Regions from separate parts of the Nonomuraea sp. NPDC048826 genome, predicted to be linked through region 2. Evidence: predicted binding sites of a transcription regulator. Region 2 holds the regulator's gene; each other region holds the start of a gene.
The links. The regulator LexA, encoded in region 2, represses DNA repair genes until DNA is damaged. The targets are predictions, from matches to a motif close to TCGAACANNTGTTCGA.
Positions count from the first base shown of each region.

Region 1: ACGFI7_RS29130 (Rv2578c family radical SAM protein) is a predicted target of LexA. The motif match lies at 1,595-1,610, and genes of this name have one in related genera.
Region 3: recA (recombinase RecA) is a predicted target of LexA. The motif match lies at 2,707-2,722, and genes of this name have one in related genera.

Region 1 covers NZ_JBICUQ010000008.1:313,870-318,941, reverse strand. Annotated here, with positions in the region: gene ACGFI7_RS29145 (MarR family winged helix-turn-helix transcriptional regulator) at 1-214, opposite strand, end outside; gene ACGFI7_RS29140 (MarR family winged helix-turn-helix transcriptional regulator) at 261-677, shown strand; gene ACGFI7_RS29135 (DUF3040 domain-containing protein) at 1,210-1,485, opposite strand; gene ACGFI7_RS29130 (Rv2578c family radical SAM protein) at 1,619-2,641, shown strand; gene ACGFI7_RS29125 (TetR/AcrR family transcriptional regulator) at 2,856-3,440, opposite strand; gene ACGFI7_RS29120 (glycosyltransferase) at 3,519-4,724, shown strand.
Region 2 covers NZ_JBICUQ010000002.1:157,515-162,586, forward strand. Annotated here, with positions in the region: gene ACGFI7_RS06450 (SDR family NAD(P)-dependent oxidoreductase) at 1-191, shown strand, start outside; gene ACGFI7_RS06455 (MFS transporter) at 188-1,558, shown strand; gene ACGFI7_RS06460 (TSUP family transporter) at 1,555-2,271, shown strand; gene lexA (transcriptional repressor LexA) at 3,340-4,047, opposite strand.
Region 3 covers NZ_JBICUQ010000003.1:212,571-217,642, forward strand. Annotated here, with positions in the region: gene ACGFI7_RS11545 (ATP-dependent helicase) at 1-1,138, opposite strand, end outside; gene ACGFI7_RS11550 (VOC family protein) at 1,228-1,716, shown strand; gene ACGFI7_RS11555 (DUF3046 domain-containing protein) at 2,050-2,244, shown strand; gene ACGFI7_RS11560 (hypothetical protein) at 2,236-2,502, opposite strand; gene recA (recombinase RecA) at 2,836-3,939, shown strand.

The sequences.
Region 1 (5,072 bases), on a different contig from region 2:
TGACGGTCGCCGCGGCGCCGTTCTCCTCGGCCTCCTCGATGACGTCCAGGACTTCGGCGCCCGACGCGGGAACCGCTCCGGTCAGCTCACGGGCCGCGGCCAGCCGGGCCAGCGTGCGGCGGCTCTGGCTGCGGCGGATGGCCATCATCGCGCGTTCGACCGTCTCGACGTGCTCGTCACCGTTGCGCTCCACGATCCACGAGTCTATGCTCACGTACAGATAGTTGTTATTTTACATGTATATATGAGAGGACATGGATATGGAGCGGCCCATCGGCTACTGGCTCAAGCGTGTGGACCGGCTCATCGAGGCGGCGGCCGACCACGTTTTCGCCGACGCGGGGCTCGGCCGCAGACACTGGCAGGTCCTCAACACGCTGTACGAGGCCCCGCGGACCCCTTCCGACCTGGCCGAGGCGCTCCGGCCCTTCTGGGCGGCCGGCGAGATCACCCAGGAAGAGGTGATCGGCGAGCTGGCGCGGCGCGGCTGGGCCGTCCAGGACGGGGCGGGCCGTCACACGCTCACGGCGGACGGCATGGCGGGGCACGCCGCGATCCAGGAGAAGATCAACGGGATCCGCTCGGCCACCGTCGACGGCCTGGCCGACGACGACTATCACCGGACCGTCGCCGTCCTGCGGCGCATGGCGGAAAACCTGGAGGCTGTCATGCGCTGACGCCTCCCGGCGTTCCGCGGGTCACGGCCCGCGGATCTCCGTCGCCCCGGACCACCCTAGGGCCGCAGTAGGTGCCCGCCACTCCCAGGTGTTGCGCCACGACCGGCCACAAACATGGCGGCCGAAGGGGCGCCCTCCGCAGCGATCACCGGACCACCTACCGACGCACGCCCGCCACCCCCGGCAGCGCAGCGGTGGCCACCGCCTCCGGCGTCGCGGCGCGCCGGTCCGTGAGGGCGGGGACGCGACAGGGATGCGCGAGACCGGGAGACCCCATGGACCTCGGATCATGCCGGAGACAGGCTGGGTCGAGGGGTCTGAGACAGGATCAAGGAGCGACCCGGCGCAGCCTTCAAGGCGACGTCCCGACTCCCGGGCCATCCGCCGGTGAGGGCTGGCCCGCGAGCCCAAGGGAGCCTTGAGAGGCCTGAGTGAGTTGCGCGCCCAAGCCGTGGACCAGAGCGCGCAAACAATGGGGCTGGGTGGAATTCAAGGGGTTTGAGGGGGCTGAAAGGGGTCAGGAAGTCGAGGGTCAGGCGGCGGGAAGGGCGAGGGCGGCGGCGGCCCCCTCGCGCAGGACGAGGATCAGGAGCGTGGCGACAAGCGTGGCGATCAGGAACCAGCTGATCGCGATGATGACGGTCGAGCGACGGGGCGTATGCCTGACCGCCCTGCCCGCCGCCCGGTCCTCGCTGCGGCGCGCGCGCTCGTTGAAAGACTCCAGCCGTGCGACGAGTCGCGGATCGTCGTCGACGAGGTGCTGCTCGATCTGGGCCAGCATCCGCTCTTCGTCCTGCGACCAGGCCATAGGTGCACCTCCGGAACGCAAGCTCTGTGCGGGTTTCCTGCCCAACCATGAAGATCATTAGCCGCGGGCCGACCAGGTAATTGCGGCCTCTTTCCGTTTGCGATCACTGTCGAACTTCTGTTCTAATCATGGCATGCGCTGGGACAACTTGCGGCTGACCGAGGCCGGGCCGGACGATTCGGCCATGCCGTTGTTCGCTCGCGGCGCGGTCACCCGCACCTTCGACACGCCCGGATTCCGCGGCATGACCTTCTACGAGATCCAGGCCCGCTCGATCATCAACAGGGTGCCGGCCGCCAGCCGGGTCCCGTTCGACTACACGATCAACCCGTACCGCGGCTGCGGCCACCGATGCGTCTACTGCTTCGCGCGCAAGACGCATGAGTATCTCGACCTCGATTCCGGGGCCGACTTCGACTCGAAGATCGTGGTGAAGGTCAACGCCGCCGAGCTGGCCCGTGCGGAGCTGGCCTCGCCGCGCTGGCGCGGGCAGCCCATCGCGATGGGCACCAACGTCGACTGCTACCAGCGTGCCGAGGGCCGCTACGCGCTGATGCGCGGCATCCTGGAGGCGCTGCGCGACGCCGCCAACCCGTTCTCGATCCTCACCAAGGGCACGCTGATCCTGCGCGACCTCGACCTGCTCACGGAGGCGGCCGACCGCGCCGACGTGAGCGCCGCCGTCTCCGTCGGCTTCCTCGACGCCGACGTGTGGCGCTCGGTCGAGCCCGGCACCCCCGACCCGCGCCGCCGCCTGGAAGCGTGCGCGACGCTCAACGCCGGCGGCATCCCCTGCGGCGTGCTGATGGCCCCGGTGCTGCCCTACCTCACCGACTCCCCCGCCCAGCTGGAGCGCACGGTCAAGGAGATCGCCGCCGCGGGCGCGACCCACGTCTCCCCCATCGTGCTCCATCTGCGTCCCGGCGCCCGCCAGTGGTGGCTGGCCTGGCTGTCCCGCGAGCACCCGCGCCTCGTGCCGCGCTACCTGGAGCTGTACGGGCGCGGCGCCTACGCGCCCAAGGCCTACCAGGAACGCATCACCGCCCAGATCCGGGAGTTCGCCGCCCGCCACGGCGTCGGCCGGGCCACCCCCGCCCGAGCCCGCCGCCTCCCACCTCCGCCCCCACCGTCCCCCCAGCAGCTCACCCTCCTGTGAAGGCACTGCCGGGCAGCCTCACACCCGTGATCGCCCCGGCGGCCAAGTCCTGACCAGGACATCGGGCCTGCGGCGGCACGAGTGCCATGACGCGTGGAGGGGTCGGCGCCCCGCCACGTGGCGCCGGTCCGGGTAGTAGTCGACCGCCTCCCCGCGCCGGTCACCGCGTGCAGCGCCATTTCAGGCGGTAGCCCACCGAAGGACACGGCGCTGGTCACCGTACGAAGAGCCGACTCAGGTGGTAGTCGACCGCCGCCACCACCTCGCCGGTGGTGTAGTGGCCGATCAGGGTGGGGCTGACCATGCCCTGGGCGAAGGCGAACAGGATCGTCGCCTCCCGGTCCGGGTCCGCCGTGGCCGGGATCTGGCCGGTGGTCTGGGCGGCGCGGATCTGGGCGGCGTAGAAGGCGAGGACGTGCGGGAGCCCCTCGCGCAGGAGGGCGGCCAGGGAGGGTGAGACCGCGGCCCGGGCCAGGAACGCGAGGCCGACGCGGGCTTCGAAGCGTCGTTCGTCGTCCAGCGGGAGGAGTTCGAGTGTGCCGACCCGCAGGAGGGCCCGGGGCGTGCTCGGGCCGACGGCGGCTACCCGGCGGGTGATGCGGGTGTTGAGGTGGCGCAGGGCCGTCACCAGCATCTCGTCCTTGGTGGCGAAGTAGTGCTGGACCTGCCCCATCGACACCCGCGCCTCGGCGGCCACCTCTCGGAGACTGACGCGGTCCATGCCCTGGGCGTCGATGACGCGGTGGACGGCCTCGGCGATGTGCTGCCGCCGGGCCTCGTGGTCGACGATCTTCGGCACCGGTTTCTCCATGCGGGTGCATTGCGATGGTTCGCGGGGCTGTTTACGATGCGAGTGCATTGTAAACAGGAGGTTGGCATGAGGGTGCTGATCGTCGGGGTGGGGACCCGCGGGGATGTGGCTCCGTACACCGGGCTGGGCGCGCGATTACGGTCCGCCGGGCACGAGGTGGCGATCGCCGCGCACGAGCCGTACGCGCGGATGGTGCGAGAGGCGGGGCTGGAGTTCCGGCCCATCGCCGGGGATCCGCTGGCCGTGCTGGCGCCGGGGGCCGGAGCGGCCAGGCTCAGGCAGTACGCACGGTACGGCCGGCAGGTCGAGGACGGGATCGTCGGGGCGGCGGCGCAGGGAGCCGACATCCTGCTGCTGAACGTGGCCGCGTCCGCCGGTTGTCACGTCGCGGAGGCGATGGGCGTGCCCAGCTTGGGGGTGCATCTGCAGCCGGTCGAGCCGACGGGCGACTTTCCTCCGGTGCTCGGGACGGTCCGGAGGTCACTGGGGCCGCGGGGCAACCGGGCGGCGGCCCGGCTGGCGTTCGCCGTCCCCTCCCCCGCGCACGCCGGGTCGGCGCGGCGGCTGCGGGCTCGGCTGGGGCTGCCGCCGATGAGCTCGCGGGCGGTGTACCGGAGGCGGGAGGCCGGACGCTGGCCGGTGCTGCATGGCTTCAGTCCCGTCGTGCTGCCCCGGCCGCGCGACTGGCGGGAGGGGCTGGAGGTGGTCGGCTACTGGTGGCCCGCGCGCCCGGCCGACCCGCGGCCCCCTCGGCATCTGCGGGATTTCCTGGAGTCCGGGCCGCCGCCGGTCTTCGTCGGGCTGGGCAGCATGGCCGCCTGGGACACCGGGCGGTTCACCGAACTGGCGGTGCGGGCGCTGCGGCGGGCCCGGGTGCGCGGAGTGCTGCAGACCGGTGTGACCGGGGCGCTGACGGACGACGTGCTCGGCGTGGACGAGGTCTCGCACGAGTGGTTGTTCCCGCGGATGGCGGCCGTGGCGCATCCCGCGGGGTGCGGGACGGTGGCGGCCGGGTTGCGGGCGGGTGTGCCCGCCGTGGCTATGCCCGCGCGGGCCGATCAGTGGCTGTGGGCGGCGCGGCTGGCCGCCCTGGGGGTGGCGCCGGAGCCGGTCCCGTGGCGGCGGGTGTCGGAGAGGGCGCTGGCCGACGGGATCCGGGCGGCGCTGGAGGGTCGGGTACGGGAGAGGGCCGCCGCGCTGGCCCGCCTGGTCACGGCCGAGGACGGCGCGGGGGCCGTGGTGAAAGCGGTGGACGGGATGTTCGGGGCGTGAGTTTTTCGGGTTCTGGACTCGTACCAAAGTCATAGTATGTCGGGTTTTGATGGAGTAGGGGTATTACGGGGTTAGTGCGCTAAATGAGGTGCGCTGTCCGTACAGGGGGGAAACAGCATGTCTGATACGAAGAAGAGGCCGGGCGCCAAGTCCGGCAAGGCGAAGAAGCAGGCACTGAAGGCCAACCGGCAGGACAAGGAAATCAAGAAGGAAGCCGCGAAGCCCGAAGAGGCGTAACGGCTGAGCAGTGACGAGGGCAGCCGGAGCGCGATGTCTCCGGCTGCCTGTTCGGCCTGGTCAAAAGCCATCTAACTCAGACGTGCAACCTTATTCCACCAAAATGCGTCT
Region 2 (5,072 bases):
TGGGCCGCCGCGCGCGGCGCGACCTGGCGACCACCCGCCGTGGCGCCGTCGAGCTGTTCCTGGCGCGGCACCTGCCCTCGGTCACCGACCGGATCATCGCCCGCACCCTGTCCGGCCGCGTCCGTTCCGGCGCGTTCGACGGGGCCGAGCTGGCCGCCGGCGTCGTCGCGCGCCACGCGCGAAAGCCGTGAGCACGACGCCGGGCACGCCGGCTCCTCGACGCACCGCGGAGTCGGCGCTGACGCCTCGCGCGCGGGCCGTCGACCTCGCGACCTACTCGACCGGCTCGATCGGGATGGGCGTGTGGGTCACCGTCCCGGGACTGCTCCTGCTCTACTTCCTCACCCACACGCTCGGTGTCTCGCCGTTCCTGGCCGGCCTCACCCTGCTCCTGCCGAAGATCGTCGACGTGGTCGTGCATCCGGTGCTCGGCACGCTGTCCGACCGGCAGGCGCGCCGCAGCGGGCACCGGGGTGGCCTGCTCCGCTGGGGACTGCTGCTGGGTGTGGCCATGGCCGCGATGTTCTCGGTCCCGGCCGGGCTGTCCGGGCCGGCCGCCGCGCTGTGGGTCGGCGGCTGGTTCATCGCCGGCAACCTGCTCTTCGCCTGCTTCCAGGTGCCGTACCTGACGACGCCGTCAGACCTGCGGGTCGGCTACCACGAGCGCACCCGCATCTTCATGTTCCGGATGCTCTTCCTGACCTTGGGGCTGCTCGGCGCCGGCGTCGCGGCACCAGCCCTGGTGGCGTCCGGCGAACGCGGCGACTACTCGCGGATGGCTCTGCTGCTCGCCGCCGCCATGGTCGTGTCTTGCTTCGTCGCCCTGGCGGGCGTCCGGCGGCTCGCCGACAACTGCGGCTTCCGCCTCCCCGACGGGCGCGCCCACACCGCCCTCGGCGACATCCGGATCGCCTGGCGCGACCACGACTTCCGCGCACTGGTGCTGTCCTACCTGTTCACCGGCACCACCACCCACCTCTTCCTCGCCGCCTTGCCCTTCTACACCGCGTACGTCTTCGCGGACGGCGGGCTCACCGCCGTGTTCATGGGGGCCTTCCTCGGCCCGGCCGTGGTCGCCGGGCCCATGTGGCTGCGGGTGTCACGGCGCATCGGCAAGCAGCGCGGGCTGCTGCTGTCGCAGGGCGTGTTCATCATCGGATCGCTCGTGCTGCTGCTGGGCGAGCTGCTCGGAGTCGCGGCGACCGTCGCCGTGGTCGTGGCGCTCGGCATCGCCTTCGCCGGGCTGCAGCTGTTCGCCTTCTCGATGGTCCCGGACGCTGTCGCCGCCGCCGAGGCACGCGGCACCGCCCGGGCGGGCGCCTACACCGGCGTGTGGACCGCGACCGAGGCGACGGGCACCGCCATCGGCCCCTACCTGTACTCCGCCGTCCTGGCCGTCGGCGGGTTCGTGTCCACGGCCGATGGGCACGGGGTGGCGCAGCCGGACTCCGCCCTGACCGCGCTGCTCGCGGGCTTCACCGTGGTGCCCGCCGTGCTGATGGCGACGGCCGTGTGGTTCCAGCGCCGTTACGCCCTCGACCGGCCGGCAGGCCCATGATTCCGGATCTCCTCACCGCCGAGCACCTGCTGGCGCTCGCCGGTGTGCTGCTCGGTGCGCTCGCGCAGGCTGCCACCGGCATGGGCTTCTCGCTGCTGGCGGCGCCGGTGATGGTGCTCTACCTGGGCCCACGCGACGGGGTGGCCGCGACCGTGGTCCTCGCCGTGCTCTCCTCTGTCGTGCCGCTGCTGCGCGACGGCCGCCACGCCCGGCCGGGCGAGGTGGCTCGGCTGCTGGTGCCCGCGCTGGTGTGCACTCCACTGGCCGCGCTGGCGCTGCGCGGGGTGGACACCCGCTCGCTGGCGCTGGCCGCGGGCGCCGGCGTGATCATCGCTGTGTGCGTCCTGGCCGGCGGGGTGCGCTGGAGACGGCTGCGCCGTCCCGAGGGAGCCGTGGCCATCGGCGCCGCCAGCGCCCTGCTCAACGTGGTCGGCGGGGTCGGCGGCCCGCCGATCGGCCTGTACGCGGCCAACGCGGGCTGGGAACCGGCGACCACGCGGGGCAATTTGCACGCCTTCTTCATTCTGCACAACACCGCGACGGCCCTGGTGCTCGGCATCGTGCTGCCAGGAGCGCCGGAGCTCGCGGCACTGGCCGCCGGCACGGCCTCCGGGATGCTGCTGGCGCCCCGGCTGCGGGTCGCGGCGCTACGGAGCGCCGTACTGGGCGCGTCGCTGCTGGGCGGCATCGCCCTGACCGTCGGAGCACTCTGACGCTCCTGCACGCGACAACCCGCTGCGCCGGGCAACTGGGAGCACGAAGTGCTCCTGGATGACCCCGGCGACGCGGCAGCCGGTCTCGTGGCACTCGGTTGCGTGGCACTCGGTTGCGTGGCACTCGGTTGCGTGGCACCCGGTCTCGTGGCACCCGGTTGCGTCGCCCCCGGTGTCGCGGCACCCGGTCTCGCGGCAACCAGCGAGTTACCGATCTCCCGCGTCATGGGCGACGAAGTGACACTGACCGCCAACCGAACACGGACTGATGGTGGCCGACGGGAAACGAGGCGCCGTGGCGCATTTCAGCCTGGATCCGGATTCTGGCACTCCGGCAGTGCCGATGAACCGCACCAACGTCCTGGTGTTCGGCCCGGCGGTGGCCATGACGCTGCTCGTTCGACGGGGTTCGTCTCCGGGACGGAACCTGGCGATCGCCATGGCTCCGCCGGGCGGGGCGCACCTCGGCCAGCGTGGCGGAGAAGCCGGGGGGACGAGCCGACGGGGAGGGCCTGTGCGACGAGGACCATGGCGACCGTCTTTCGGCGGCGCAACTGTTGCGGCGCGGCCGATGCGATGAGAAGTACGACTCTCAATGAGCCGACTGGACGAGAAGAACGACTCTCGTCAGGCCAACCGGAGGAGAAGCAAAGACTTTCGTCAGGCCAACCGGAGGAGATGAGGACTCTCGACGGGCCCACCGTAGGAGAGGAATAACTCTTGCCGATCCGACGAAGACAACAAACAGGACGCCCTATGGCGGGCCGACGTGTTGAGGAGGACGGTGAACGTCGGCCGACGCCGAAGGGGCGCGGTGCGGCGGGTTGGGCCGCACCGCGCGGAGCCGACTCCATACGGCGAGGTCAGTGACCCGCCTGTCCGGAGTGACTCCTGACAAAACGGCGACTCAGAGACCCCGCTGTCCAGAGCGACACCAGACAAAGTCCGGAGTAACCCCCAGACAAGCGGCGAAATCTGAGGGCTCCGCCTCTCAGGAGTGACCCTGACGATACGAGGAGATCAGAGCCCAGGACGGAGAGGTCGGAGGCGTCCGAACCAGGCGGCAGGTCAGAGACGGCGCAGGACCGCCACGACCTTTCCCAGGACGCTGGCCTCGTCGCCCGGGATGGGCTCGTAGTTGTCGTTGTGCGGCACCAGCCAGACGTGGCCGTCCTTGCGCTTGAAGGTCTTGACCGTCGCCTCGCCCTCGATCATCGCGGCCACGATGTCGCCGCTCTCGGCGACCGGCTGCTGGCGGACCACGACCCAGTCACCGTCGGCGATGGCGGCGTCGATCATCGAGTCACCGGTGACCTGCAGGAGGAAGAGCGTGCCCTCGCCGACCAACTGCTTGGGAAGCGCGAAGACGTCCTCGACGCTCTCCTCGGCGAGAATCGGACCACCGGCGGCGATGCGGCCGACGAGCGGGACGTAGGCGGCGGTGGGACGGCTGACCGGAGCCTCCTCGTCACCCCCGTCGGGATCGACCCACAGGACCGGCTCGCCCGGAAGGCGAACCTCCAACGCGCGCGGGCGATGCGGATCGCGCCTCAAATAGCCCTTGCGCTGCAGGGCCGTCAACTGGTGTGACACGCTGGACGTGCTGGTCAGCTGGACGGCCTCGCCGATCTCACGCATCGACGGTGGATAGCCGCGCTGTTGCACGGAGTCGCGGATCACCTCGAGGATCTTGCGCTGCCGGGGTGTCAGCCCCAGCGAGTCACGCCTTCGCACCGCGAGGTCACTGACCCCGTTGGCGTCATCCCGCTCGCTCATGCCTCTCCTCCTCGCCCGGCGGCTCGCCTCACCGGCGACCCTCCCGGTCCGTGGTCCTGATGTCGCACACAGCGACCGTATCGCTGTTGAAGATCATCTTCAAACAATTGTTCGAGTCTTCCTCGAAATTGTCGGCAGCGTGGTGTACAACATCGTACGGGAGTTCGATCGACATCGTGTTCGATTTGCCGATCTTTATAGGCCGTTTCGGGGGGCCGTGGCGGCGGGAGGTCAATCATGCGAACGACCAGGATCATAGGCCTGACCGGCGACGACGACCAGAGGCTCACGCTCGTCACCGAGGCGACCCGCGAGCCCGGCCACGCGTCCACATCCGGACACCCCCACCCCGAGCCGCCCCGCCAGGCCGTCCAGGCCCACCCTCTCCCACACTCCGCCCAACACGATTCTTGTTCGAATTCCGCCGAGGGTCGCCCTCTCCCCACAACCTCCGTCCAAGGCCATTCCCCTTCGAGAACTGGCGCGGCTAACGCCCGCCCGGATCCCGCTGACCGCCGTCCTTCCCCGGACTCGGCAGGGAGCAGTTTCCTGGCCCCGGTCCCTGAAGGCGCCTCCGCTGGAGAAGACGCTCCGAGAGGGCCGGCTTCCGAAAGCCGGACTTCGGGCCGAGAGGCTCCCCGAAGGCGGGCGTCGGGCGGCCAGCCTTCGGGACGGCTTGTCTCGGGGCAGCAGGCTCCCCAAAGGTGGGGTTCGGAAGGGCAGGCTTCGGAGCGGCGCGTGGCGGATCAGGAGACTCCGCGCGGGCTGGTGTCGGGAGGCCAAAGCTCGGAGCGGCACATCTCGGGGCAGCAGGCTCCCCAAAGGTGGGGTTCGGAAGGGCAGGCTTCGGAGCGACGCGTGGCGGAACAGGAGACTCCGCAAGGTCGGGCGTCGGGAGGCCAAAGCTCGGAGCGGCACATCTCGGGGCGGCAGGCTCCCCAAAGGTGGGGTTCGGAAGGGCAGGCTTCGGAGCGACGCGTGGCGGAACAGGAGACTCCGCAAGGTCGGGCGTCGGGAGGCCGGGC
Region 3 (5,072 bases), on a different contig from region 2:
CGACCGCGCCCATGTCGATGCCCAGCTCCAGGCTGGACGTGGCCACCACGGCGGGCAGCCGCCCCGACTTGAGCGCCTCCTCGATCTGGGCCCGCTCCTGCTTGGACACCGACCCGTGGTGGGCCCGCACGACCTCCGCCCCCACGCCCTTGCTCGACCCGGCCTGCGCCATCACCTCGGCAGGCGGGCGGTCCCACACCGACAGGTCGACGTCGCCGCCGCTCCGGGCCTGGGCCAGCTCGTTGAGCCGGGTGCAGAGCCGCTCGGCCAGCCGCCGCGAGTTGGCGAACACGATCGTCGAGTCATGAGCCGCGATCAGGTCGAACAGCCGCTCCTCGACATGCGGCCAGATCGACCGGTTGGCCGGGTCGGGCGCGAACTCCTCCGCGTCGGCCGGCCGCGGCCCCGACTCGACCTCGGTCATGTCTTCGACCGGGACGACCACCTCGACCTCGATGCGCTTGTCGGCCGGCGGCTGCACCACCGCCGCCGGGCGCGGCCCGCCGAGGAACGCCGCCACCTCGCTCACCGGCCGCACCGTCGCCGACAGGCCGATCCGCTGCGCGGGCCGCTCCAGCAGCGCGTCGAGCCGCTCCAGCGTCAACGCCAGATGGGCGCCCCGCTTGGTCGCCGCCACGGCGTGCACCTCGTCGACGATCACCGTCTCGACCTCGCGCAACGCCTCCCGGGCCTGGCTGGTGAGCAGCAGGAACAGCGACTCCGGCGTGGTGATGAGCACGTCTGACGGCTTGGCGGCGAACCGCCGGCGATCCTCCGCCGGGGTGTCGCCCGACCGGATCGCCACCGAGATCTCCGGCACCGGCAGGCCCAGACGGCGCGCCGTCTGCTTCATGCCCGCCAGCGGGGCGCGCAGGTTGCGCTCCACGTCGACGGCGAGCGCCTTCAGCGGCGACACGTACACCACCCGCGTGCCCTTCACCGGCGGCTCGGCCGCCAGCCGGTCGAGCGACCACAGGAAGGCCGCCAGCGTCTTGCCCGAACCGGTCGGCGCGACCACCAGCGTGTTGTCACCGCGGGCGATCGACGCCCACGCACCCTCCTGGGCGGCGGTGGGCGCCGCGAAGGCCCCGGAGAACCAGCTCCTGGTCACCTGGCTGAAGCGGTCGAGCGAGCTCACCAGCACATACTGCCTCGCGGCACCGACAGAAAACGCATTGCTCCCGCGCCGCGCGATTGAGCGAGCGCGTCGGCGGACATACACCGACCGTGACCATCGACCACGCGGCCATCGAGGCTCGCCGCGAGGAGATCCGGCGGCGCTATCTCTTAGCGCACCGGCCTTCGTCCAGCGCGCGCGGCCTGCACCACATCGCCCTGCTGTCGTCGGACGTGGAACGCACCATCATGTTCTACCAGGAGCTGCTGGAGTTCCCGCTGACGGAGATCTTCGAGAACCGCGACTACAAGGGCTCCAGCCACTTCTTCTTCGACATCGGCAACGGCAACCTGCTCGCGTTCTTCGACCTCCCGGGCCTCGACCTCGGCCCCTACCAGGAGGTGCTCGGCGGCCTGCACCACATCGCGATCTCCGTCGACCCCGCCACCTGGGAGCGGCTGCGCGGCAAACTGGAGATGGCCGGCGTGCCGCACCAGATCGAGAGCGGCGCCTCCATCTACTTCAAGGACCCCGACGGCGCCCGGCTGGAGCTGCTCGCCGACCACCTCGGCGAGATGTACGGCGCACGCGTGCTGTGACGCGTGGACCTCTGCGTCGCGACGATTGTGCTGTGACGCGTGACCTCAGCGCCGCGACGCGTGCAGCGACCTGTGGCTTCAGCGCCTTTGCCGCCTCAGCGGCGTGAGGCGCGGCGGGTGCGCGGGCTGCCCGCTCGTGGTTCCTGCCTGATCCCGGCGTGCCGCTCCGCCCTCTCTGTCTTCTCCTTCCGTACGGCCGAGCGCTGTAATGACAGCAGGTGACGGCGCTTCGCCCTGTTGGCCTTGGCCTTGGCTGACTTGGGGGGTGAGGATTTCGGGGTCTTTGCCATGCGCATGTCTTACCCACACCCGGGGCCGCTCCATACTTGAGTGATGCGCCTGACCGAGTTCTGGAGACGGATGCGCGAGCACTTCGGTGACGCCTACGCCGAGTCGTGGGCGCGCGACTACGTCATCGCGCCGCTCGGCGGCCGCACCGTGGTGCAGGCGCTGGCCGACGGCGAGAGCGCCAAGTCGGTCTGGCGGGCGGTCTGCCAGGTCGAAGACGTCTCCTCCCGGCTACGCTGACCCGAGCGTCTCCTCGAGCCTGCGTGCCGCGCGCTCCAGATCGTTCGCTTCGGCCCTGCCGCCCGGCGCCCACAGGAAGAGCCACCCCTCGCGCGACGGCGTGGCGAACACCAGCGTCTGCCTGCTCGTCTCCGGATGCCACACCCACAGCAGCGGCTCTTCCCCGCCCACCATTCGGCTCACCAGCCCATGGCGGGGCAGCGCCTCGGCGAGGTCATGCAAAAGGATGCGCCGTTCACCGGTGTACGAGCTCGCCACGTGGCCGCCTCCTGCCCTCTTTCCAGGAGTCTCCCCAGCTCAGGCATATGAGAACATACCCAGGCGTGCCGTCATGGACCGGGCGGCCCGGCGCCCTGCCCCGTCGGGCGATCTCCCTGGACACGGGGCTGGGACGACGGCGCTGAGACCTTCCCCGCCGAGTGGCGCGACTTTCCCGCAGGCCTTCTCACGGGGTGCGTGTGATCGAACAGTCGTTCGGCTACGATAGTCGCGCCGGGCCACGTCGCCACGACCGCCTCCGGGAAAATGTCGGTGGCAGACCGTAGCTTTCACTCGACTGATTCGGACCACGACCCTCCAGGGGGAGTTCCCATGGCTATCAACGACCGCGAGAAGGCCCTTGAGACTGCCCTCGCTCAGATCGAGCGGCAGTTCGGCAAGGGTTCCGTCATGCGCCTTGGCGATGACGCCCGAGCCCCCATCGAGGTGATCCCCACCGGGTCGATCTCCCTGGACATCGCGCTCGGCATCGGCGGCCTGCCGCGCGGCAGGATCGTCGAGATCTACGGTCCCGAGTCCTCCGGCAAGACCACCATCGCGCTGCACGCGGTGGCCAACGCGCAGCGGGCGGGCGGCATCGCGGCGTTCATCGACGCCGAGCACGCCCTCGACCCCGAGTACGCCAAGAAGCTCGGCGTCGACACCGACGCCCTGCTGGTCTCCCAGCCTGACACCGGTGAGCAGGCGCTGGAGATCGCCGACATGCTGATCAGGTCCGGCGCGGTCGACATCATCGTCATCGACTCGGTCGCCGCCCTGGTGCCCAAGGCCGAGATCGAGGGCGAGATGGGCGACAGCCACGTCGGCCTCCAGGCCCGCCTGATGTCCCAGGCCCTGCGCAAGGTCGCGGGCGCGCTCAGCAGCACCGGCACCACCGCCATCTTCATCAACCAGCTCCGCGAGAAGATCGGCGTCATGTTCGGCTCGCCCGAGACCACGACCGGTGGCAAGGCGCTGAAGTTCTACGCCTCCGTCCGCTTGGACATCCGCCGCATCGAGACCCTCAAGGACGGCACCGAAGCGGTCGGCAACCGCACCCGCGTCAAGGTGGTCAAGAACAAGATGGCCCCGCCCTTCCGGGTGGCCGACTTCGACATCCTCTACGGGGTGGGCATCTCCCGCGAGGGCGGTCTCATCGACATGGGCGTCGAGCACGGCTTCGTCCGCAAGTCCGGCGCCTGGTACACCTACGAGGGCGACCAGCTCGGCCAGGGCAAGGAGAACGCGCGCAACTTCCTGCGCAACCACCCTGACATGGCCAACGAGATCGAGAAGAAGATCAAGGACAAGCTGGGCGTGGGCCCGCGCCTCGACGACCCCGCCGAGCCCCCCGCGCCCGTGGCCGCCGCGCCCGCCAAGGCCCCGGCCACGTCCGGTCGCGGCTCCAAGTCCACGCCGAAGCCTGGTGACGTCTGATCGGTCGGCGCATGAGTGACACGGATCCGGCGCCCCCTGAGCGGGGCGCCCCGGCCTCATCCCGCCGCAAGCCACGCCGTTCCCGCGCGGCGGGCGCTCCCGCGCCCTCGCCCACCGGACGCCACCCTTTCTTCGGCGACCAAACCCCAGGCGACCAGCCCCCCTCGGCCAACACCTGGTGGTCAAGCCCTCCCACCCAACCCGACCAACGCCACCCCTTCTGGGGCGAACCGGAGGCCGATTCCCCAACGCCGAGACAGGCCGACCGGGCGGCGACGGGCTCTTCCGAAGGCCCCTCGGCGCCCGAGGAGTCCCCTACGTCCTCAGGCGAGGGAACGCATGCTCCGGCACACCGTCCCGGACCCTGGAGTGAGCCTGAGGCCGATTCCTCAGTGCCGGGGCAGGCCGGCCATGTGGCAGCGGTGTTTTCTGAAGGCTCCTCGGCGGCGGAGCAGACCGGTCAGGTGGCAGCGGGGCTTCCTGAGGGTTCCTCGGCACCCCAGGAGCCCCCTACGGGATTGTCGTCGGGGGAGGGAACGCGCGGTTCGGCACATCGTCCCGGGGTCTGGGGTGAGTCTGAGGTCGGTCCCTCGACACCGGGGCAGGCCGATGGGGTGACGGCGGGGTCTTCTGAGGGCTCCTCCCGGCTCCAGGAGGCTCGTGCGGAGTTGCCCTCGGACGAGCCCGGGCGCGGTGGGACACGCGCTTCCGCAGGTGACCTGTCCGTACGGGAACGATCCGGTACGGAGGATCCGGTGACGGCCGACCGGGCTGACAGCGGGTCCGGTGCGCAGGAGGGGGCCGACGACTCGCTCTCCCTGGGGACGCGGTGGGGTGCGCCGACGGGGGACAACGCCCCGACCTCCTCGGAGATGCGCTGGGAGGATCCGGCCGCGGACGGTGGTCCGGGGGCCGGCGATGATTTTTCCGCGGCGATGTCCGATGGTGATCCCTCCGGTGAGGAGATGGGTGGCAAGCCTTCTCCTGAAGAGCTGGCTGGTGACCCTTCTTCTGGAGAGTCGGCCGGCGATCCTTCTCCTACGGAGGAGAGCGGTGGCGCCTCGATCGCAGGGCAGGCCGGGGGCGGTTCTCTCGGCGTCCCGGCCGAGGGTTCTCCTGTCGAGGCTTCTCCT